Linked DNA regions of Pyrobaculum calidifontis JCM 11548. The protein of the gene in region 1 binds, or shares a complex with, the protein of each later gene. Links are inferred from orthologs where the notes say so. Each region holds a gene or a part of one and is shown in the gene's direction. Other genes may lie near its edges. The genes, in order: PCAL_RS10585, PCAL_RS09710, PCAL_RS02995, PCAL_RS09005 and rplX.

Evidence for each region.
Region 2: PCAL_RS10585 (region 1) and PCAL_RS09710 share a complex: the UniProt entries of both Methanocaldococcus jannaschii proteins name them as parts of the 50S ribosomal subunit. The link is inferred for Pyrobaculum calidifontis JCM 11548 from one-to-one orthologs.
Region 3: PCAL_RS10585 (region 1) and PCAL_RS02995 share a complex: the UniProt entries of both Methanocaldococcus jannaschii proteins name them as parts of the 50S ribosomal subunit. The link is inferred for Pyrobaculum calidifontis JCM 11548 from one-to-one orthologs.
Region 4: PCAL_RS10585 (region 1) and PCAL_RS09005 share a complex: the UniProt entries of both Methanocaldococcus jannaschii proteins name them as parts of the 50S ribosomal subunit. The link is inferred for Pyrobaculum calidifontis JCM 11548 from one-to-one orthologs.
Region 5: PCAL_RS10585 (region 1) and rplX share a complex: the UniProt entries of both Methanocaldococcus jannaschii proteins name them as parts of the 50S ribosomal subunit. The link is inferred for Pyrobaculum calidifontis JCM 11548 from one-to-one orthologs.

What each region holds. Positions count from the first base shown.
Region 1 is NC_009073.1:1,854,807-1,859,103, forward strand. The notes cover bases 705-3,465. They hold PCAL_RS10585 (50S ribosomal protein L5), read left to right. Parts: upstream 705-1,697; coding sequence 1,698-2,234; downstream 2,235-3,465. Other genes in these bases: PCAL_RS10580 (hypothetical protein), read left to right, coding at 705-1,657; PCAL_RS10590 (RsmB/NOP family class I SAM-dependent RNA methyltransferase), read left to right, coding at 2,234-3,465. Also shown: PCAL_RS10575 (proteasome assembly chaperone family protein), read left to right, coding at 1-394; more of PCAL_RS10580, read left to right, coding at 515-704; more of PCAL_RS10590, read left to right, coding at 3,466-3,481; PCAL_RS10595 (fucose isomerase), read right to left, coding at 3,471-4,297. UniProt on the Methanocaldococcus jannaschii protein: This is one of the proteins that bind and probably mediate the attachment of the 5S RNA into the large ribosomal subunit, where it forms part of the central protuberance.
Region 2 is NC_009073.1:1,695,072-1,699,381, forward strand. Bases 729-3,502 are described here. They hold PCAL_RS09710 (50S ribosomal protein L10), read left to right. Parts: upstream 729-1,485; coding sequence 1,486-2,520; downstream 2,521-3,502. Other genes in these bases: PCAL_RS09700 (50S ribosomal protein L11), read left to right, coding at 729-789; PCAL_RS09705 (50S ribosomal protein L1), read left to right, coding at 786-1,454; mvk (mevalonate kinase), read left to right, coding at 2,520-3,452; PCAL_RS09720 (hypothetical protein), read left to right, coding at 3,449-3,502. In the rest of the region: PCAL_RS09695 (transcription elongation factor Spt5), read left to right, coding at 1-255; more of PCAL_RS09700, read left to right, coding at 289-728; more of PCAL_RS09720, read left to right, coding at 3,503-3,697; udp (uridine phosphorylase), read left to right, coding at 3,700-4,310. UniProt on the Methanocaldococcus jannaschii protein: Forms part of the ribosomal stalk, playing a central role in the interaction of the ribosome with GTP-bound translation factors.
Region 3 is NC_009073.1:526,679-531,037, forward strand. What follows is about bases 873-3,695. They hold PCAL_RS02995 (50S ribosomal protein L22), read left to right. Parts: upstream 873-1,918; coding sequence 1,919-2,473; downstream 2,474-3,695. Other genes in these bases: PCAL_RS02985 (HAD family hydrolase), read right to left, coding at 873-1,048; PCAL_RS02990 (geranylgeranylglycerol-phosphate geranylgeranyltransferase), read right to left, coding at 1,033-1,860; PCAL_RS03000 (hypothetical protein), read right to left, coding at 2,470-2,931; PCAL_RS03005 (mechanosensitive ion channel family protein), read right to left, coding at 2,981-3,695. Also shown: PCAL_RS02980 (30S ribosomal protein S3), read right to left, coding at 1-266; more of PCAL_RS02985, read right to left, coding at 353-872; more of PCAL_RS03005, read right to left, coding at 3,696-3,826; PCAL_RS03010 (hypothetical protein), read right to left, coding at 4,171-4,359. UniProt on the Methanocaldococcus jannaschii protein: This protein binds specifically to 23S rRNA. It makes multiple contacts with different domains of the 23S rRNA in the assembled 50S subunit and ribosome.
Region 4 is NC_009073.1:1,586,116-1,590,410, reverse strand. The notes cover bases 1,004-3,762. They hold PCAL_RS09005 (50S ribosomal protein L6), read left to right. Parts: upstream 1,004-1,967; coding sequence 1,968-2,558; downstream 2,559-3,762. Other genes in these bases: PCAL_RS08995 (UbiA-like polyprenyltransferase), read right to left, coding at 3,608-3,762; PCAL_RS09000 (MFS transporter), read left to right, coding at 2,518-3,630; PCAL_RS09010 (radical SAM/SPASM domain-containing protein), read right to left, coding at 1,004-1,891. Also shown: hemC (hydroxymethylbilane synthase), read right to left, coding at 1-759; more of PCAL_RS09010, read right to left, coding at 749-1,003; more of PCAL_RS08995, read right to left, coding at 3,763-4,295. UniProt on the Methanocaldococcus jannaschii protein: This protein binds to the 23S rRNA, and is important in its secondary structure. It is located near the subunit interface in the base of the L7/L12 stalk, and near the tRNA binding site of the peptidyltransferase center.
Region 5 is NC_009073.1:1,623,943-1,628,284, reverse strand. Bases 1,015-3,820 are described here. They hold rplX (50S ribosomal protein L24), read left to right. Parts: upstream 1,015-2,127; coding sequence 2,128-2,514; downstream 2,515-3,820. Other genes in these bases: PCAL_RS09225 (ABC transporter ATP-binding protein), read right to left, coding at 3,673-3,820; PCAL_RS09230 (hypothetical protein), read right to left, coding at 3,211-3,642; PCAL_RS09235 (30S ribosomal protein S4e), read left to right, coding at 2,501-3,214; PCAL_RS09245 (MBL fold metallo-hydrolase), read right to left, coding at 1,015-1,928. Outside these bases: PCAL_RS09255 (hypothetical protein), read left to right, coding at 1-208; PCAL_RS09250 (hypothetical protein), read right to left, coding at 498-635; more of PCAL_RS09245, read right to left, coding at 642-1,014; more of PCAL_RS09225, read right to left, coding at 3,821-4,342. UniProt on the Methanocaldococcus jannaschii protein: One of two assembly initiator proteins, it binds directly to the 5'-end of the 23S rRNA, where it nucleates assembly of the 50S subunit. Located at the polypeptide exit tunnel on the outside of the subunit.

The sequences.
Region 1 (4,297 bases):
CTTTGTCCCCATACGAGAGGCCACTGTGACTGGGCTAGAGGGGGCCTACCTAGACGCCGTCCTAGGCCGGAGCATAGACGGCGTACTCCTCATCGCAGAGTCCAAGCTCTTAACCGCCGTGAAGAGGCTCGTCGACAGCGGGAAAGTGGCCACCCACAGAGACGTAATAGCCATCTTAAACGACTTAGTAGGCCGGACGGGCCCCGACGTGGGAGCCGCACTCAAGCTGGTAAACGCCGTGGCAAAGCTGGCCGAGACACAGATAGACACCTCAAAACTACAAGAACACGCCTCAAAATACGCATTCCTAGTTGAGAAAAACATAGAGGCCCTCTTCAAGCCCATGGAAGCCGTGGCAACAACGGCAAGGCGAGAAGTGCCTCTAGTGTTTTAAAGTCGATTTTTACAAACATCCTCCACTGGCACCACCTCCACAGTTGGCTGTAGAGATTGAGTTCCCCGTAAAACGTCGCAATGACACAAACACTCAAATATTAACGAAGAGAGACACAACATGGTAAAGAGCTTATTAACTACATACGCCATTACCGGGGTCCTCCTCTTAACCTCAGTCTGGGTCGCCGCTGTCGATTTGTCGGGGCTGGTGGACGACGTCATTAACGCTACATCGCCACTTGAGAGGTTCCAGCCCAACTATGTCTTCTATGTCAACGGCTGTAAAGTGCTCGTGTTCATCACAGACTTCGACGAGAAAAACTCGCCGCTGACGGCGGGGAACATCACCGATTTACACATCTTAAGCAACAAGTCCTCAACCCCCCTCAACTCTACCCAAGCCGAGCGGCTGTTAGACGCCTTACTCAAGCGCCTGGGCCCGCCTAGTAAGGTCACCGTCGCCATGGCCCACCGACGAGTGGTCGTCGAAGACAATAGTTCAATTCCTGTTACTTTAGAGTGGCGCGACTTACTACACATCGCCGCCTCCACGGCTAGGGGGCTTAGGGAGGAGGCGGAGAGGGCCCTTGGCGAGGAGGTGCTTCTTGGGCTTAAAGACGTGCGGGAGGCTATACGCGCGGGGAGACAAGAGGTAGCTTATTTGGCGGACGTTGTCTGGCAAAACAAGGACGTAAGAGTCGTAATTACTCTAGACCTCTACCACACCTCACTTGACGTCGCAACGGCAGACCTCGCAAAGGCCGTGGAGCTCCTCAGAGGCGTTAGGGAGGAGGTGGGCCCCATCTACGACTTGGTGCGGGTTACTCTAAAATACGGCCCCTACCTCTTGCCGCGCGACGAGAAGTTTAGAGCGGCCCTGATAAACGCAACGCAGACCATTGAGAAAGAGCTAGGCACTGTGCGGGAGGTTCGGGACGTGTGCGGCCACCTTTTGGGCATAGAGGGCACTATGCACACATTTGCCCCACTGGCGACTGGCCCCCTCTACGTGGTCTTCCCGTTTCCCGGCGGCACTGTGCCGGATAGGGCCACTGCTGAGAGGCTGGTCCGCCGCTTTGTGGAACTGTCAGGTTTCTGCGAAAGCCCGCTGGTGGTGGAGTTTTGGCCAAAGACAGGGATAGATTTCCTCGTTCCAGAGTGTATACCGCGTACTTTGCTCTTCGCCATAGTCGCTGCCGTTGGGGCGGCCGTCGCAGTGGCCGTCGGCCTCCTTATGTTAAAGAGGCGGCTTGTGAGCTGAGGTTTTTGAAAATTTTTAAAGCGGTTGTTGTTGGGTTGCGATGAAGTGGAAGGAGCTTGTTCTTGTTAAAGACCACCCAATGAAACGGGTGTACATAGAGAAGGTCGTGGTAAACATAGGGGTGGGCACCGGCGGCGAGAGACTTGAGAAGGCGGCTAATTTGCTGAGGGAGCTAACGGGGGCGGAGCCCTCGCTGAGGAGGGCCAAGCGCTCGATTAAGGACTTTGGCATTAGGAAGGGGGAGCCCATCGGCGTGGCAGTTACGCTGAGGAGAGACAAGGCCGTGGAGTTCCTCATGCGCGCCCTCCAGGCCGTGGGCAATAGGATAAAGCGCAGCAGCTTCGACGAGAGGGGCAACGTGTGTTTTGGCATAAAGGAGCACATAATGTTGCCGGGCGTGAAGTACGACCCGGCCGTGGGCATATGGGGCATGGACGTGTGCGTCCGCCTGGCGAAGCCGGGGCTGAGGGTGCAGCTTAGAAGGCGGAGGAGGAGCAAGGTTGGGAAGGGGCAACTGGTGACTAGGGAGGAGGCGGTGGAGTTTTTCCAAAAGGTGCTGGGGGTCCAGGTCGACTAGTGGCTAAGTGGACTGCAGAGGAGCTGGTATCCTTCGTGGCCAAGGTCTTGTACGAAGTTGTTCAAAACGAGCTCACCCTGGACTACGCCTTTCAAAAAGTCAAGAGGCGTTGGAGGGCGCTGGAGAGCTTCAAGGTCTTCTACGACGCCTCCTTTGACGCAGTTAGGCACTATTACTTCTTGAGGTTCGCCGCGTCGAAGCTCTTTGGCTCAAGCGGTGCGAAGGCCGCGGCAAAGGCGTGGTTCTTGTACAGGGCAGACTCTCTGCTCTACAACAAAGAGCTAGTGGCCAGGTACAGGAAGCGGCTGCTCAAGAGGGCCTTGGCCAAGCCGGAGGACGTGGAGAAGGCCCTCGAAGAGCTGAGGGGCGACCCAGCGCGCTACCTCTCGGTGAAGTACAGCTACCACCCGGCGATAGTGGAGACGCTCCTCAGATACCTCCCCCTGGGCGAGGTGGAGAGGCTGTTGGAGGCGGGCAACACCACGTGGATGTGGCTGAGGATAAACACCTTCAAAGTGGACGTGGACAAGGGACTTAAGCTACTGGAGCAGGAGGCAGAGGTGGAACCCCACCCCCACATACCCTTCATGGTGCTTGTGAAAAAGGCCAGCAAGCCCATCCAGTACCTCTCAGCGGTTAAGACCTTCGCCGCGATCCCCCAGGACCTCGCCTCAGTCTACACAGTCCTCGCCCTTGACCCAAGGCCAGGGGACTCGGTGCTCGACCTAGCGGCGGCGCCTGGGATGAAGATAAGCCTAGCCACCCAAATCGCCGAGGGGAAGCTTAAGGTAGTTGCGGCAGACGTGTCCCGAAAGAGGGTGGCCAGAATGAGGCACCTACTAAAGGCGCTAGGGGCCTACCAGTACGTAGACGTGGTACACGCAGACTCTAGAAAGCTCGCCGCCAGGCGGTTCGACAAGGCGCTTCTAGACGCGCCGTGCACCTCCAGCGGCGCCTTCACCAAAGACCCCGGCGTGAAGATATACCCAAGGGTAGAGAGGGCCCGCCAATACTCCCAGCTACAGCTCCAACTGCTCACGCGCGCACTACAGCTGGCAGAGGAGGTGGTATACGCCGTCTGCTCCATTCTGCCAGAGGAGGGGGAAGAGGTGGTGTCCAAGGCCGGCGCCAGAGCAGAGAAGCCGCTGGCCGAGCTAGCCCCATCCTACTGGGGGGACATAGGCGGCAGAACCTTCCCCCACATCCACAGAAGCGAGGCATTCTTCATCTCGCGGCTCAGGCCGTGACCACGGAGGCCCCCAGGTACCTCAGATAGGCCTCCACCTCTTCGTACACGTCGTCGAAGACAAAGGCCAAGTGGTTCCCGAGCCCCGCCTTGTAGACCGCGGCGGGGGACCCCTTGGTCACTCTCACCGCTATCTGCGTCGCACACGCCTCTACCCTCTCCGCCTCGGCGGTGATGCCCCCAAGGAGGAGGGCCCGCCTCAAGTCGCGGGACACTCTGAGCAGAGTCACCGGCCTCCCCGGCTCCACCTCTGCCCTAATCGCGGCGGGGGCCTTGGTGGCTAGGCGGGGGACAATGGAGTAGGCCTTGGCCATGGACGGGGGCAAGCCGTCGTGCGTAAGGAGGAGGAGCTCGCCCCGCGCCGCGTTGACGTTGCTAATCCACGCCGGCTTCCCAGAAATCCGCCGCAGGACGACCGCAGAGTAGAGCGCCCTGAGGTCGCCCTCACACGTGGCGGTGACCCCCCAGTCGTTCAACACGGCGAGGGAGATGCACGGAGTCCACCCCCGCTCCTCGACCCTGGGGAAGTTGAAGCACCAGCACCCCAGCGTAAGCCCGTCCACCCCCCGCGCCGCCTCACGCAGGGCCTTGGCGTAGGCCAGCACCCGCTCCAGCTCGCCGGGCCCGTACGCGCTCTCCCGCGCCGACTCCACCAAGCGCCGCGCCTCCTCGGCCGCCTGCATGGAGAGGGAGCGGCGGTACACCTCCCCCTCGTCTACGCGCACGTCGGGCTTCCCCGCCAAGTCCGACGCCACGAGCCAGGGGTTAGGCTCCCCCACCAGCATGAGCCGCGGCGGCTTGTCCAACAGGCGCGCCA
Region 2 (4,310 bases), 160 kb from region 1 along the record:
GGGGTTATGCGCGGTATAACAAACGTGGAGGAGGTGATGAGGGTACTCAAGCCTCCCAAGCCGACCGTCGAGATCGACGTCAACGACGAAGTTGAGATAACCGCCGACGTATTAAAGGGCAGTAGGGCCAGGGTGACCTTTGTCGACAGAGAAAAGGGCATTGTACGCGTCGAGCTCCTAGACAGCGCCTTCCCCATGCCGCTCGACTTGAAGATCACGGAGGTGAAGCTCGTAAAAAAGGCGGGGCAACAATAGGTAAATTTTAATACTCGCCTCTTCGCCTGGTCGATGTCTAAGCGCGTTATCGTCGTGCCGCTTCAGGGAGGAAAGGTGGCTGTTAATCCCCAGTTCCAAGACGCTCTTAAACAGGCAGGGCTAGACCCCAACAAGGTGGTGCAGGAGGTTCAGGAGAAGTTGAAGGCATATGGGAAGTACCCAGTGCAGAAGGTGGAGCTGGAGGTTTCGCCGGATGGCTACGAGGTGAAGGTGTATCTGCCGCCAATAGGAGACCTCTTCCTAAAGCTCTTGGGGAAAGACACAGGCGCGCACGACTCTGCCAAGGAGACGCTGGGCGATCTGCCGTTTGAGAAAATTGTCGAAATAGCGGTGCTCAAGAGGGACGAGTTGAAGTCTAAGTCTCTCAAGTCTGCTGTTAAGCAGCTGTTGAGTACGTGTAAGAGCATGGGCATTCTTGTAGATGGGAAGAGGGCCGACGAAGTCCTTAAGGCAGTCGACGAGGGCAAATACGACGAAGTACTTAAAAAGTTTGAATCTCAGTGGTCGCAATGAGCGCCGTAGTTCAAAGGGAGGCCTTGTTGAAAAAGATTGACGAGGCTCTCAAGTCTGGGAAAAAGAGGCGGTTTAGGCAGAGCGTCGAGCTAATAGTGGTGCTTCGAGGCATCGACTTGAGCAAGCCCGAGAATCGTATCAACCTCCTGGTGGAGTTGCCCCACCCGCCTAAGCTCAATAAGATTGCCGCGTTTGCCCATGGCGCCTTTGAGACTCAGGCCAAGAACGCGGGAGTTGACGCCGTTATTACGAGGCAGGAGGTGGAGGGCCTGGCTGGAAACAAGAGGGCCATTAGGAAGTTGGCTAAGCAGTACGACTTCTTTATAGCTCCTCCCGACTTAATGCCGCTGTTAGGCAGAGTGATAGGCCCAATCTTTGGCCCAAGGGGGAAGATGCCCGAGGTCGTGCCGCCGAACGTCGACGTTAAAACCGTGGTAGAGAGGCTGAGGAGAGTTGTGCGCGTGAGGCTGAGGAATGAGCCAGTGATAAAGGTGAGAGTTGGCGCAGAAGGGCAGAAGCCTGAGGAGATCTTGACAAACATACTCGCAGTGCTCGAGGAGCTAAATAGGAAGTTCCCGCTACGCCAGTACCTCAGAGACATATACATCAAGAAGACCATGTCGCCGCCTGTGCGAATTAAGCCGGCTGAGGTTTTAGCGCGTTGAAATTATATAAATCCCCCATCCCCCATCCCTGATGCTCGCCATTGGCAAGAGGCAGTATGTCAGAGAGAAGAGCTACCCGCCGCGTAAGGTCAGAATTGTACAAGAGGCCACTGAGCTGTTGCAGAAGTACCAGTATGTATTTCTCTTTGACCTCCACGGCCTTTCCGCCAGAATACTCGGCGAGTATAGGTACAAGCTCAGGCCCTACGGCGCCGTCAAGATAATTAAGCCGACTCTGTTCAAGATAGCATACGCCAAGGTCTACGGCGGGGTGCCGGTTGAAATAGCTGAAAAAGTCCGCGGCGAGGTGGGCTTCTTTTTCACAAATCACAACCCCGCAGAGGTTGTTAAACTAGTTGCCAAATACGCGGTTAGAAGAGCCGCCAGGCCGGGGGACAAGGCGCCCTTCGACATCGTCATACCCGCAGGCCCCACTAACGCATCGCCAGGCCCCATAATCTCCAAGTTCGGCAAGTTGAAGATACCCACTAGGGTACAAGAGGGCAAGATCTGGATTGCAAAAGACACAGTGGTGGCTAAGGCAGGGCAGGAGATTACACCCGAGATGGCCGAAGTGTTGAGAGTAGTGGGGATAGAGCCCATATTCGAGTCGCTCCGCCTCATCGGAGTGCTGTGGAAGGGCAAACGCTTTGTCCCAATAGAGGAGCTCATAATCGACGTGAAGCAGTACAGAGAGCTGATAGAGGCGGCGGCCACCTACGCGAGAAACTTGGCCCTCAACGTGGTGTATCCGACGAGGGAAGTGCTCCAAGTGGTTATACCAGCGGCGCATGCGAGAGCCCTCGCCCTGGCTGTCAAGCTCGGCGTAGTGACCAAGGAGACTCTCCCAGCGCTGTTAAGCAGAGCCGTTGCCGAGGCCAACGCCCTGGCCGCCGCCGTAGCGCCAAAGGCGCCGGAGCTCGGGCTCTCTGTCGCAGTGGCGCCGCAGCCAGCCGCCCAGCCGCAGCAAGTTGAACAACAGCCCGCCGCGGGAGGGGAGGCTGAGGAGAAGAAAGAGGGCCCAAGCGAGGAGGAAATCGCCGGCTCTCTGGGCGCACTCTTTTAATGAAGGTATTTGCCCCCTGTGTCGTCAAGTTTTTTGGCGAGCACGCGGTGGTGTATGGCAAGCCGGCAATAGCCGCCGCCATAGATAAGGGGGTCTATGTCGAGTGTGAGGAAGGGGGCGAGTTGCGTGTGGAGACTGTGGCCCCCCTCTCAGAGGCCGTGTACTACCCGGAGAGGGGCAGAGTGGAGGGCGTCGGCGTAGGCCGCTTCTTTGCCTACGTCGACGCGGCTCTGGAGGTGGCGAGAGAGCGGTGGGGGGACTTGAGGGCGACGTTTAAGATCAAGAGCGACTTTCCCCCCAGCGTGGGGCTGGCCACGTCGGCTGCAGTGTCTGTGGCGTTGCTCAAGGCATATTCTCAGTGCGTCGGCGCAAGGCCTAGTCCCGAGGAGCTTGCGAGGCTGGGCCACAGCGTTGAGTTGAAGGTTCAAGGCATCGCGTCTCCCATGGACACCGCCGTGTCGGCCATGGGGGGCCTTTTAAAAATTTGGCCAAGCCCCTTCAGAGCCGAGCAAATAGGCGCCGAGTTGCCCCAGTTTTACGTCTTGTTGTTGCCGAGGAGGGGGACTACCGGCGAAATTGTGGCAGACGTAAGGGCGAAGTTGCAGCGCCGCCCCTCTCTTAAGGCCGTGGTTGAGGCAATCGGCGAAGTGGTTGAGGAGGCTCACAAATGCCTCGTGGCGGGAGACCTGGCTTGTGTGGGAGAGCTTATGGAAATAAACAACTGGCTCCTTGGCGCCCTGGGCGTGGTAGACAGCCGAGTGGTGCAGGCGTTGGAGATACTGAGGCCGTTTGTATACGGGGGTAAAATCAGCGGGGCTGGGAGAGGAGGCGCCGTGTTGATACTGCCCAGAGACGGAGACGCCGTTGAGAAAATTCTCACGGCTATGAACTACGCGTATTACAAGGTCTCCATATACAGAGGCGGGGCATGATCCAGCTATTCGGCTTTCTGGGCCTTGTATTAATAGCGGCGGCGTGGGCCGTGAACATCTTGAGGAGAAGCCCCCCGCCGCCTCTAGATTTGACAATACTCTACTTCCTCGGAAGCGTCTCGCTCACGATCTACGCCGCACTGATTGGCGATGCGGTATTTACGGCATTGAACGCCCTGTCAAGCGCACTTTCTTTCATAAACCTAGTAAGAGCGCTACGCTTAAAAACGGGGACTGCCGGGTAGCCATGGCACAAAGGCCGCAGATAGGGCACAAGGCGTACCACTTGTTGATAGGCCCCGGCGACGTCCCGCGCTACGTCCTCCTGCCAGGGGACCCCGGCCGCGTCCCACTTATTGCAAAACACTGGCAGGAGGCTAGAGAAGTGGCGCGCAACAGAGAGTTTACGACGTGGGTGGGCATATACAAGGGGGTTAGGATAGCGGCCACCTCCACGGGCATAGGGTCTGGCTCCACCGCCATTGCGGTAGAGGAGCTCCTTTACGCAGGCGCTGATACGCTCATAAGAGTGGGGACCACCGGCGCGCTTAAGAGGGAGATAAAGCTGGGCGACTTGATAATCGGCACCGCCGCCGTCAGGTGGGAGGGGGCAAGCCGCTGGTATGCGCCTCCTGAGTACCCCGCAGTTGCCCACTGGCAAGTGGTAAAGGCCCTCGTCGACGCGGCGGAGGGACTCGGCGTGAGACACCACGTGGGCATTGTGGCCTCCACCGACTCCTTCTACGTTGGACAAGAGAGGCCAGGGTTCCGGGGCTTCATGCCGCCTTGGGCGAGGGGGCTTATAGAGACTTTGAGAAGCCTCAGGGTGCTGTCCTTTGAAATGGAGTCTGCCACAAT
Region 3 (4,359 bases), 1.3 Mb from region 1 along the record:
ACGTCGATCTGTGGATTCTCCACGCCTAGCTTATTAGCCAAAATGCTACTAACCTCTTTCACTATGGCGCCTTTCCTCCCTATAATCCTGGAAGGCCTCTCGGCATATATGACAATACGCGTGCCAAGAGGAGTCTTCAAAATCTCGGAGTCTATGTAGCCGTATTTCGCAAGCCTGTACTCCAGGAACTCCTTAATCATCCACTTCTTCTTATTCTCCTCCAAGATCTTCTTGTAGACGGGCAACCTCCTCTGCGCAGTAGACATCGCCACAGACATAGGCACTATTTTTAAAACTTTCTAAGACATACACCCTGGTGATGTAGATTCCTTTAAGGCGACGGGTGACCGATTCACCCCTTGCTGAGCCTCCTCTTAAGCACCGTCTCCACAGCCTCAGGCAACTCCTCCAGCGAGTCTATCTCCGCGTCGGGCCTCGTAGAGGTGAGGTCGACGCCAAGTCTCTCGCCGTATACCCGCGCCGCCCTGTCCCAATCTCCGTAGAAGATAGTCAAGAGGCCGAAGCGTTGCGGGAAATATACGTCAAAGACGGCGTTGTCGCCTACCATTACATCGGCGCCTTGGAAGTATTGAGGGCACGTCTTAGGGCAGCCAAAGCGGTCCGACGTCCTGACGCCATCTATCAGCCCGTCTAAGCCGAGGTGTTTAATAACCACCATTTGATAAACAGCAAGGCCGTTGGTAGCAATTTCGACCCTGTGGCCAGCCTCCCTAAGCCTGCGCAACGCCTCAAATGCCCCCCTATTCACCCTAAACGTGTGGATGTGTTTGTACAAGACCTCCACCAAGTCTGGCACCTCCCGTGCCCCCAGCTCCTCTGCCACAGAGCGAAACAAGCTCTGCCAGTCAAAGGCCTCCACGGCGAAGGCCCTCATAAGTTCTAGATTCCTGCGCCGCGCCCTCTTCCACACCTCCTCAGCCGTGGCCCCCACCTGGCGGGCAATCCTCTCGCATACTTCTAAAAACACGGGCTCCCAAGCGTCGAGCGGGATGAGCGTCCCATCCAAGTCCACTAGGACAGTAGCCATAGAGCCTCCACGACCAGCGCCACTAGTGTGACGCCAAACGCCGCGAGGGTGCCCCTCCTGTACCTCTCCCAAGCCCCCCTCCACGCAGAGGCGGAGAAGTAGAGGAGCAAGACCGAAGTCGCCGCGGCGCCAGTTGCCAAAATGTACAACCGCGAGTCAAGAGCCGCGGCCACCAGCCACAGCCCAATCGCCGCCGACAGCGCGGTCACAGACGCCCCCAGCTTGGCGGCCCTCTCCGGCCCCAGCAGAGAGGCGGCGGTCCTAACCCCGGCCCTCAGGTCGCCCTCAACGTCAATGGCCGTTTTCACAAACTCCCTGCCCAAATTTGCCACAAGCGAAGAGGCAAAGAGGAGCGCCAACACAGGCGAAAAGCCCCCAGCCGCCGCCATCCCATAGATATAAGTCATAGAGGTCAAAAACGCCACGATGAAGTTGCCCAAAAAGGGCACGCGCTTCAGCTTGGCGTTGTAGGCCGTGCCGAGGATTGCCGCAGATAAGTAGATGACAAGCGGCAGAAGGCCCAGCAGAGCCGCGGCCAGCGCGCCTGCAGAAAGCGAGCCGTACGCCACAGCCCTGGCCGCGCCCAAGCCCACCTCACCTGTCACCAGAGGAGCCCCCGGCCTATTGACCCTGTCCTCCTCCAAGTTGGCCAAGTCGTTGTGGGCAAACAACCCCGCCTCAGCTAAAAACGTGGAGACTGCCAACAGCGCAACTGCCTCAAGGCTCCTGCCGCCCGCGACCATGTAAGAGGCTGTGGAGGCTAAGGCGGCTAAAACCCCGTGCTCCCCCCTGATGAGTCTCCACAATCCCAGTAGAGACGCCACGGGGCTGAGCAGAGAAATATTTATAACCAACACTCCCAAGGGCCCCGTGCCCCACTTCCACTACTCTCTGACAGACGAACAAGCGGCAGAGCTGGTGTTTAAGAAGTACGGAGTAAGAATAACCCCAGAGCAGATAGCCAAGGCCTACGCCCCTGAGCAGAGAATGTCATGGAAAAAGAGCGTGGAAGTGGCCAGGTTTATCAAAGGGATGACTCTTAAACAGGCAAAGGCGTGGCTAGAGGACGTGGTAAAGCTAAAGAGACCAATCCCTATAAAGACATTCAAAAAGAAGCAGGCCCACCACGCAACGCCCTGGGAGGGGTGGCCAGTGGCCAAGTGGCCCGTAAAAGTGGCCAAGAGATACCTCCAACTCCTCGAAAACCTAGAAAACAACGCCAAGTTCAAAGGCCTCGACGTAGAGCGCCTAGTCATTATCCACGCCGCCGCCCACAAGGGGATAAAAATCCCCAACATCATGCCGCGTGCCTTCGGTAGAGCAACACCATTCAACGAGGAGACAGTAAACGTGGAGATAGTAGCCGCAGAGCTCCCCAAGGAGGTTGTGCCAAAACGCTACAAGCTAAACCTAGTAAAACGCTAGTCCTTAGGCAGACACCAAAGCCCCCTCTCCCTCTGCACAAACCCCCTCTTCCTCAACATCACACTGTTGAGATTCTTCCCATAAAGCCTGCGAATCTCTGAAAACGTGAGACAGCCATCCGGGCGCCTCTTCGCCTCCCTAATCACCGCGTCCCACCCCCCACCCGCCAGCTCGCCCGCAGGCAAGCTACGGAGAAAATCTCTGACAGCCCTCTCCACAGCGTGGACAACCCTCCTCTCCAAATCCCCCACACTACGCGACACGGCCTGCTCCACCGCCTTAGCAACCCTCTCCTCAAGATTAGCAGAGGCAAAGACCTCCTCCACAATCTCCCTAATCCTGAGCTTACAAGGCTGCTCCAGAAGCTTCACAATCACATCATCGAACGGCGCATCTGGCCGCGGGAGAAGACGCCTGAGACGCTCCACCAGAGACGGGTCCCTAATCTCGATATGCATAGGAGGAGAGTATATAAAACTATATAAAAGTTACCGTGAAAAAAGGGGCTTACTTCTTGGCCTCCTCTACCATTCGCTTAGCCAACGTGTATATCACCGGCGCCAGCAATATGCCCACCGCAATAGCCACGCCCCAGGCAACGTTCTGAACAACGTGCGCGGTCTGCGGAAACTCGGCAAATATAGCCCCAAGACCCACCATCAGAAACACTAAGTACACCAAGAACTTGGCATACGGAGCCACCCCAGCGAACTCTGGGTGATCCTCCACGATGTTACGCACAATAGTGTGCCCAATGAATATCCCAGCGCCAATAATGACGGTGCCAAGAATAAGCGGGTAGACAAGCGGACCAGTAAACAGCATCAAGTCCAGCGCGATAGAGACGATCAACGCCACGAGGCCGATCAGCAACAAGTTCCTCAACATCTCCCCAATCTCCACAAACTGCTGGGGGAACAAGCCAGTAAGCAACTTCCCAATATAGTCAGTAAGAATGGCAACGAGAATTATGCCAACGCTCAGCAGAATAATGCCGCCAATCAGCCTAGGCAAATACCTAGCCACATCTGCGACAATTCTGCCCGCCTCTCCTCCAATCTTAAGATAATCCAATGCAATCACAATACCAATCACAATAACAAAAGCGGTCACCAACATGCCCACCAAATTCGACAAATCTACACCAGCAGCCCTAAACGCCTTACCCACATCAGTCTTGTCAAAAGCCTTCTCAAGCCCCGTCCTTTCCACAAGCCGATTAACCGCCTTCCCCAATATAATCCCCACAACCCACGCAATTACAATTATACCTATAGCAATAAGGGCTTGCACTCCGTAGTAAATAGCGTTTTGCAATAACTGGTTCCAGTCAATTCCGAACTGTAGCAACATAACCTAGTTCTACGTATCGGCTTAATAAACCTTGCACTGTAAAGCGGCCGTATTAACAGTGTTAAAATGGGGACCACGGCGAGTTTTGTAACGCGTGTTAGCTTGTGCGAGCTAACACGCCGATTTAAAAACCGGCGCAATAAGACCACACTCCCAGGGACAAATTGGCAAACCAGATATCCAAAAACTTGCGAAATACAAGAGTCACATATAAGCACGACCATGGAAGTTTCCAATTGTGTATTGAGGAGATTAATTGCTAATACTGGGTATGTACTCATTAAAGATTTTATTACATTTTGGCTGCTTTCTAAACTTGGTTAGGGGTAAGGAAGTGTCTGTTTTTATTCTCTGACCTCTAGCCCAAGCGCCTTTGCTCTGTTTATTATCTTCTTGACTTCTTCCCAGGACTTGGTTTTGTATATGTAGAATTTTCCCACGCGTTCTGCCTCTAGTCCTAGGGCCTCTTTTGCGTATAGGCCTAGTGCCACGACGTAGTAGCCGTCGGGGGTTTTGCGCTTTGAGGTCCAGAC
Region 4 (4,295 bases), 270 kb from region 1 along the record:
GTCTTCATATCTGGCAAGTCCTCCCACGGCCACGTGGCAGCCGGCGCCTACGTGCATGAGAAACTCCCGCTCAGCCGTAGCCTCAACCGCGGCCCTCCTATCGCTGGCTCTTCTAAGGATGTCGATAAGCCATGCCTCTCCCTCTTTTACAACCGCCACCACGATCCCCTGCCCAGGCGGCGGCGGAATCTCCTCGGGCCTAATCGGCGACAGCTTCACTGGCGCCTCCCAGCCGTAGAGCCTCACGAGGCCTGCCATGGCCATAATGGCCGCGTCGTATTGGCCAGACAAGATTTTGCCCACGCGCGTATCTACGTTGCCTCTGAGGGGGCGCACTTCGACGTCCGGCCTCACGGCCCTTAGGAACTCTGCCCTCCTCACGCTAGATGTGCCGACCACGGCGCCTTTCGGCAACGTGTAAAGGCTGTACCCTTCGCGGCTTGCTACAACGTCGTAGGGCGGGGCCCTCCGCGAAAAGCCAGCGATCACTAGGCCGGGCGTAAGCTCCGACGGCAAATCCTTCAAGCTGTGCACAGCCACATCCGCCTCCCCCCTCAACACTGCCAAGTTCACCTCCTTTTCGAAGATCCCCTTCACGCCAATTTGGTAAAGCGGCCTGTCTTGAACGACGTCGCCTGTGGTTTTTACAACTACTAGCTCAAACTCCACCTTTGGCTCAACTGCCTTTACTTGGTCTAGGAGTTCCTGTGTCTGTAATAAACTTAGCTTCGACCCCCTCGTCGCAACCCTAATCTTCATTGCCAAAGAGGCGTGGAATGGGGCACAGGGGGTCGTCGCCGAAGATGTCGCCAGTTAAGTAGTAAGCCCTAGTCCTGTCCCCGCCCTTGCAATATCTCTTAAAGCGGCAGGGCGAGCACTTGGGCCCCCGCAGATAGCGGTCAGTGTTTACAAAGGGCTCCAACACCTCGGGGCGCAGTATGTCCCTCAGCCTCTTCTCTCTGACGTTGCCCAACTTGTAGAAGTCTATGAACTGGCAAGGGTATACATCGCCGTTTGGGTATATAGACACGATTTTCCTGCCGCAACCCCCCGTCGCCTCCACAAATTCTAGATACTTTGTATCGCCGTGGCCAACCGTCAAAGCTATATAGATGCCGTCGTAGGGTGCCAGAGTAGTTTCTATCTCCAGCTTGCCCGCGTACTGCCTGGCCTTGGCTATCAACGTCTCAATAAACCGTCTATACTGCTCCGGCGTGTACCACCAGTCCTCAGAGAGCTTCTGCGCCCTGCCAGCCGCGGAGAGGTGGTAAAAGGTGATCCTCCTCACGCCAAGAGACGCGGCAAAGTCGACGTATTCCCCTACCTCGTGTATATTCTTCGCAGTGACGACAAAGCGGAGGCCCACGTCGAGACCTGCCTCAATTGCGTTCTTGATCCCAGCCAACGCTGCGGCAAAGCTCCCCTGCACGCCCCTAAATCTGTCGTGGAACTCTGCGCTTATAGAGTCGAGACTGACGCCGACATAGACGACGCCCACTTCTTTCAGCCTCTTCGCAACCTCCGGCGTTATCAAAGTGCCATTTGTGGATAACACTAGCTTAATGCCCCTATCTCTGGCATACTGGGCAATCTCAAAAAAGTCGCGTCTAACAAGCGGCTCGCCGCCTGTGAACAATATGAGCGGCACGCCCACTTCTGCCATTTGGTCAACGACATCTAAGGCCTCCTTTGTAGTTAGTTCGTTAGCCTCGGCCTCGCCTGCATCGATGTAGCAGTGGAGACAGCGCAAGTTGCACCTCTTTGTGATATTCCAACTCACAATCGGCCTTAGCGGCGCCGAGAAGTCGCTTGGCTTTTCCACACCGAACCTACCCTTAACTTTAAACGAAGTGGTACCCACGCCGGCCACCATGACGCTTATCGGAATCACTAGTTGAGATCCGTACGTAATATATTTTTGTGACCCGCCGAGGAAATTTTTTAAAGACGTAATAGAGGCGTTGCGTATGCACGTCGTGTACGCAGTTGAGGAGGTGCCAATACCCGACGGCGTCAAGGTCGCCATAGAGAAGACCGGGCCCTTCGACTACGTTGTCAAAGTCAAGGGCCCTCTTGGAGAGCTCGTCAAGGAGTTTAAAAACACCCCAGTCATAATGTCGCTGAGCGACGGCAAAGTGGTGCTCGAAGTACTAAACGCGAAGAAGAGAGAGTACGCCCTGCTTGGGACTTACAAGGGCATATTGAAAAACATGTTCCTAGGAGTCACAAAGGGGTGGCGCTACAAGCTCAAAGTCATATACACCCACTTCCCCATGCTTGTAAAAGTGCAAGGGAACCAGCTGACTATAGAGAACTTCTTGGGGAGAAAATCCAAGATAGTGTTAGAGATACCCAAGGGCGTCAAGGTGGAGGTAAAGGGCAAAGAGGACATAGTGGTGGAGGGCATCGATAGAGAGCTTGTCAGCCAATTCGCCGCAGCCATCCAAGCCGCCACGGAGCTGAGGGGCGAGGAAAAGCCGTCGCCTCACGGACGCGAGGGCGGCCTAGGCGTAGTAGATGGGATATACGTCGTCGGCTACGAACACGTCAAAGCCTAGGCTTTCTGCATACGTCCTATACTCATCGCCATACTCATTTGTAGCATTCCTGTTGCCCTTCTACATCTTCGAGCTCGGCCACGGCGAGGTGGAAGTAGGCATCGCCTACGCCTCCTACGCAGCCGCCGTCGTTGTAATCCGGCCAGCGGCGGGGCACTTAGCCGATAAAGCGGGCAGACGCCTTTCAATGGGCATAGGCGGCGTCCTCCTGTCCGCGTCTATGACGCTGCTGAGTCTCTCTACGTCGATAAGCCACGTCTATGCGGCAATGTTCCTATCGGGCGTTGCCTCAAGTCTGATAAACGTAGCCGCAGTGGCCTACGTCTCAGACGTGGGAGGCCTAGAGGACCCGGCGCTCTACTCCAAGCTCAAGATCGCCGCAGCCGCCGGCGCCGTGGCGGGAGGGGTCTCTATCCCTGCCGTCTATATTTTGTCGAAGCTCATGGGATACGCGGCGGCGTTTAGACTTACCGCGCTGGCTTTCGCCGCCTTATCGGCCGCCGCGTTGTTCCACCTCCCGGAGGAGACTAGGCACTTGGCCGTCCGACACCACCGCACAGATGTGCGAGTCTTGTCTTGCATAATCGTTGCATCGCTTCTCGCGGGCCTCTCCACCGGCTTATACGGGCCCCAAGTGTTACCATTCCTACACGACAGATTTTCCCTCTCCCCCTTCGCGGCAGTATTGGCGTATTTGCCCGCGGCCATCTCCTGGTTTGTTGGACCCCGTCTCGCCAGACCCGCTCGCTCATCAGTTGCGCTAGGCTCTCTAGTGGTCGCAGTGGCGCTTATAGGCATGGCGTATTCGCCCTCTCCATACATCTTCTCAGCCATTTGGGTCTTAGAGAGCTTAGGCGTTGCAGTATTATCCACTTCGCTAGAACAGATGGTCTCTAGGAACGTCGCAGGTGTTTACTGGGCCAGGGGCTACGGGGTTTACCAGGGAGTTAACAACTTGGGCTACGCTGTGGGCGCCGCGGTCTCCGGCTACATGTACCCCCCATTCCTATACGCCGTAATACCCGCCGTAGCGCTCTCGGCGCTTTCCCTCAAATGCCTAAAACCCCAATAAATATGCCAGTAGGTATGAGGATTCCCACCGCCAGATTTAAGTTAAAGCCCAGCCCCACTCTGCCCAAAGCCCCCAGCACCGCCGACGCCACCTCTACCCCGGCGCCTATGAGGGTGACCAAGAGGCCCAAAGGCCCCAAGCCGTAGGCCAAGTAGTTCGCCACGTATAAAGCGGCGGAGAGAGTTAGAAGTACAACCGCCGCGGCGTCTGCCGCCTTTACTCCAAAACACGCCGCAATGCTACCCAGTCCAAACTTTCTATCGAACTCCACGTCCCCCTTGGAGTACACTACGTCAAAGCCGGCGACCCACAGCGCGGCGGCGGCCACGAGCATCCGCGGCGTGTGGGCCAGCGCGGCCGCTATGTCGTCGGGGTACATGGCGATAGAAGCGCCTAGGGGGACGAGGGCGTAGACAAGCCCCAGGTGGAAATGTGGAAAACAGTGTAGCCGCTTCGCATAGGGGTAAGTCACAGCCACAGCCAAGTACGGCGCCGCCAAGAGAAGCGGCCATAGACCTAACGCCGTAGCCGAGGCAAAGAAGACCGCGGCGCCAGCGGCGAAGGTCGCATAGGCCTCTCTAAACGTGACTTTCCCAGTCACCAACATCCTCCCCTGCGTCCTCGGATTTAATTTGTCGATGGGGAAATCGACGATGTTGTTCCAC
Region 5 (4,342 bases), 230 kb from region 1 along the record:
TGAACCAAAGTACTTAGTAAAATCGCTTAAAGACATAATAGAGTTCGTAAAACTAAACTGTGAAAAATGTGTCTTACACTCATTAGACGGGGAATTCCACATAGGCGAAGACTTAGCAGGCATATATTTCGGCGACGCCTATAAAATAACGGTAATTCTGCCGGCAAGCGACGGGAGACGGCTCATCGTGCACGAGTTGCACTTCTAAGCTTATCCATTATACAATTTACCACATCTAAATTTCCCCCTCTAATTTTGCCGATTTCATGTATGTCTATATGCGGAAGTCCTCTTATCCACACATATCGATGTACAAAGCTAGGATCGTCAATAACCCACACACAGTCTCCGGCGCCAACTCTCTCTAAGTCATTTACGTGTATCACCACATCGCAGTCACAAGTGGTGGGGCATCCCAACAATTTGGCGTATGTAGAAGGCCCACTCAGCACGGGAATTCCTCTGTCATAGAGTTGCCAATAGAGGTCGCACATGCCTTAGCTTAGCCACTCAACGTCGCCGTCCAATAGTATTATTATATCGTCTAACTTCCTCTTTTTTGCCAGGTACCTGAGCGGCACTTCTACGAACTCTACGACTCCTGTCTCGTCCACCTTCTTCACTAGGACTTTCATGTACTTCTACTTCTTTAAATCCAGGTATAGCTCCTCGCCGACGGTTGTGGGGAGGTATACTCTGCGGCCCTCTTCGATTAGCTGTTTAACGAATGGTGACGATGCCGCAGGGTCTGTGTGAACAAGCAGGATGTTTGTATCTTCGTGGAAGTGTTTTATGAAGGCTCTTAGCTCGTCTCTACCGGCGTGAGCGCTGAAGTCAAACCACTCAATTCTCGCCTCGACCTTTATGGTGGCGCCTTCTACCACGGCATGCCCTTTGCTCAAGATTTCGAACCCAGGCGTATTCGGAGCTTGAAACGATGGCAGAAAGATTCCGTTTTTCTTGTTGGCGGCAAGCCGCTTGAAGTAAAACAAGGCGGCTCCCCCCTTTAGCATGCCAGCTGGCGCTATGATTATCGAGGGCTCCTCTGCCGCGCCTTTTCTCACATAGGCGTTTGGCACCTCTATAGCTACCTCAAGCGCCTTCTTGTAAAGTGCCGGATCTCTGACCAAGTGCAGATATCTGCCAATTATCTGGTTAATCTGGCGCGCGAGCCCATCTATGTATATTGGGTAACTATCAAGCTTATTTTTTACTAATGTCAACAGTATTTCTTGGGCTCTTCCAAGGGCGAAGGAGGGTATCAGCACTGTGCCGCCGCCCTCCACTACCTCCCTCACCGCATTTACGAACTCCGTCTCCATCTTGTCTCTAGGCGGATGCGTCGAGGAGGCGTATGTGGCCTCCATAACTACCACGTCTGGGTTCTTTGGTATATTGTACAAGTCGGCCCCCCTCAGCAGATTTGTATCAGACAAGTTAAAATCGCCGGTGAATACCACCGTCGCCCCCTCGACCTCTATAACGCCTATCGCGCTCCCCGGCACGTGGCCTGCGTTATACGTCGTCAACACGGCGTCTCTGCCGATTTCCACCGGCTCGCCATATGTGAGAGGAAAGGCGCTAGACATGACCTCTCTCACCTCTTCTTGGGTGTATGGGAGGTAGTAGCCGGAGAGCTTTATCGCGTCTGCATACATGAGGTCTGAAAGTTCCATAGTCAAAGGCGTGGCATAAAGCGGCGTCTTTGTCGTCACGTAAAGCGTTGGCACACCCCCACTGTGGTCTAGGTGTGCGTGGCTTAAAAAAACTGCAGTAAGATCGCGGGGACGTACGTGAAGTGGGAAAACAGGCCTTCCTTCTGCGTCAAAATTTACGCCGTAGTCTAACAGTATGCCATTGTAGGCCGTCCTTATGAGTACAGCAAGCCTGCCCACTTCGCCAGCGCCGCCAAGGAGTCGCAAAATCACGACGTGGTGGAGGCAAGGGGTAAAATATTTTTTAGAACTAGTAGGGGCGCCTGTGGAAGAGATCGACAAGGCGATAAAGAGGATAATAGAGATCCATGAGAGGATAATAAGACACTTGGATGAGTTAAACCAAGCGTTGCGTAAGTCGGCTAAGAAAACGACGTGATAAACTTTATATATAGTACGCACCGTGTCGGCTATGCCGTTTACTGCGTCAGCACAACCGCGCAAACAAAGGCTGAGTCTATACGCCGCGCCGCTCCACCTTAGGCGAAAACTGTTAAACGCAAAACTATCGCCTGAGCTTCAGAAGAAGCTGGGCGTGAAAAGGTTGCCAGTAAGACGGGGAGATACCGTGTTAATAATGCGGGGAGATTTCAAGGGCGTGACAGGCAAAGTTGTCAAAGTGGATTTGAAGAGGGTGAGAATCTTCGTGGAAGGCGCTACTAGGACCAATAGCAGGGGGCAGACGGTCTACTATCCAATACACCCATCCAAGGTAATGATCGTAGACGTAGATCTGTCGGACAAAGCAAGGCAAAAACTTATAGAGAGGAGGAAGAGGGGCCAGCATGGTTCATCTTAGAAAGTCGCTGGCGCCATATTGGTGGCCAATACCCAGAAAAGCCGGTGGAGTCTGGGCCGTAAGGCCATCAACGGGGCCACATAGTTTGGAATACTCTCTTCCGTTGGCAGTTGTAGTAAGGGATGTACTGCGATATGCAAAAACGCTACGCGAGGCGAGGTACATAATTTCGAGAGGGTACATAAAGGTAGACGGGGTCGTAAGAAAAGACTATAAATTCCCCATAGGGCTCATGGACGTAGTTGAAATAGTGCCAACTGGCGAGATTTATAGAGTGGTGCCAGACGAGGCCAAGTACTACGACTTGAAACCCATACCGTCCAGCGAGGCGGCTCTAAAGCCGCTACGTGTAGAAGGTAAAACCGCCGTAAGCGGCGGCAGAATTCAGCTACACTTTCACGACGGCCGCAACCTGATACTACCGCCCGACGTAGGCCGCCAGATAAAGACCTTTGACACTGTGGTGTACGATTTGGAAAACAAGGCGATTAAGACTCATTTGCCGCTGAGGCTGGGCCAGCTCGCCGTAGTAACTCACGGTGGCAACATAGGATTTGTGGGCCAGTTTTTTGAAGTGGTGTGGACGCTTAAAAGACGTCAATCCGTTGTGGCTCTTAGAAAAGGCGAGGAGGTAAGAAGAACGATCTTAGACTACATAATGGTGATTGGGACAGAAGCCCCAGTAGTAAAAATAAGCTAATCCGCTGGCGGCTGTTGTTCTTCGACGTAGGTCTGCGCCATCTTTTTCGAGAGGAGCTTCTCCTCTGTCTTCCAGAAAATGTCGCCGTAGTAGTCAAGTGTCTTCTCAATATCTGGGGCGCTCACGGCTATAGGCTCGTAAATCTTGACCACGTTGCCTTCCACGACCCACCCTTCCACGATTCCGCCAGACACCCAGTCAAATTTCGCAGATATCACATATCTACGCTCAAACGTTGCCGTTCTTACCCTTATGTACACTGTGGCAACTCCAAACTCCGTGAAGAACTTGGAGACTACCTCCCTATAGCGCTCCCCCGCTCTTGGAGCTGGGACGCGCTCGACGTAAATTACGTCGTCGCGTTTTAAGTCCTCTTCTAAAAGCCTTAGCAATGCGGTTACCGGCTGGCCGCTTCGCTCAATTTTCATAGATGGATTTGCTAAGCCACGTATTAAATGTTAACGCTTTATATGAAGCCAGCAGGCCACGTAGTGGCCCCTCTTTACTTCCACGAGGGGCGGCTCTTCTTTGTCGCACTCGCCCTTTATCATATATGGGCAACGTGGGTGGAATCTACACCCAGTCGGCGGATTGACTAGACTTGGCGGCTCTCCCGGCGGGACTTTACGTATTTTAAGCCTGTTCGTGGGATCTGGATCTGGCAACGCCTCTATGAGCGCCTGAGTGTAGGGGTGAAGAGGCTCCTTTATCACATCTCTAAACGGCCCGTATTCCACCGCCTTACCTGCGTACATTACTAGTAGTTTATCCGCCAAGTACTTGGCCGTGGCTATGTCGTGAGTGATGTACATCATGGCTATGTTGTACTTCGACTGAAGAGACCGTATTAGGGAAAGTATCTCAGCTCTGATAGAGACGTCTAGCATAGACACGGGCTCGTCTGCCACAATGAACCTCGGCCTAGTAATCAACGCCCTTGCAATTCCCACCAGTTGCCTTTGACCCCCACTTAACATATGCGGATACTTCTTTAGAAAATCTTCAGGCGGCACCAACTTAACCTCTTCAAGCGCCTTTACCACGAGCTCCCGCCTCTCCTGGGGCGGCACTTTCCGCAGAATTAGAGGCTCTTCCAATATGTATTGCACAGTGTGATATGGGTTAAGC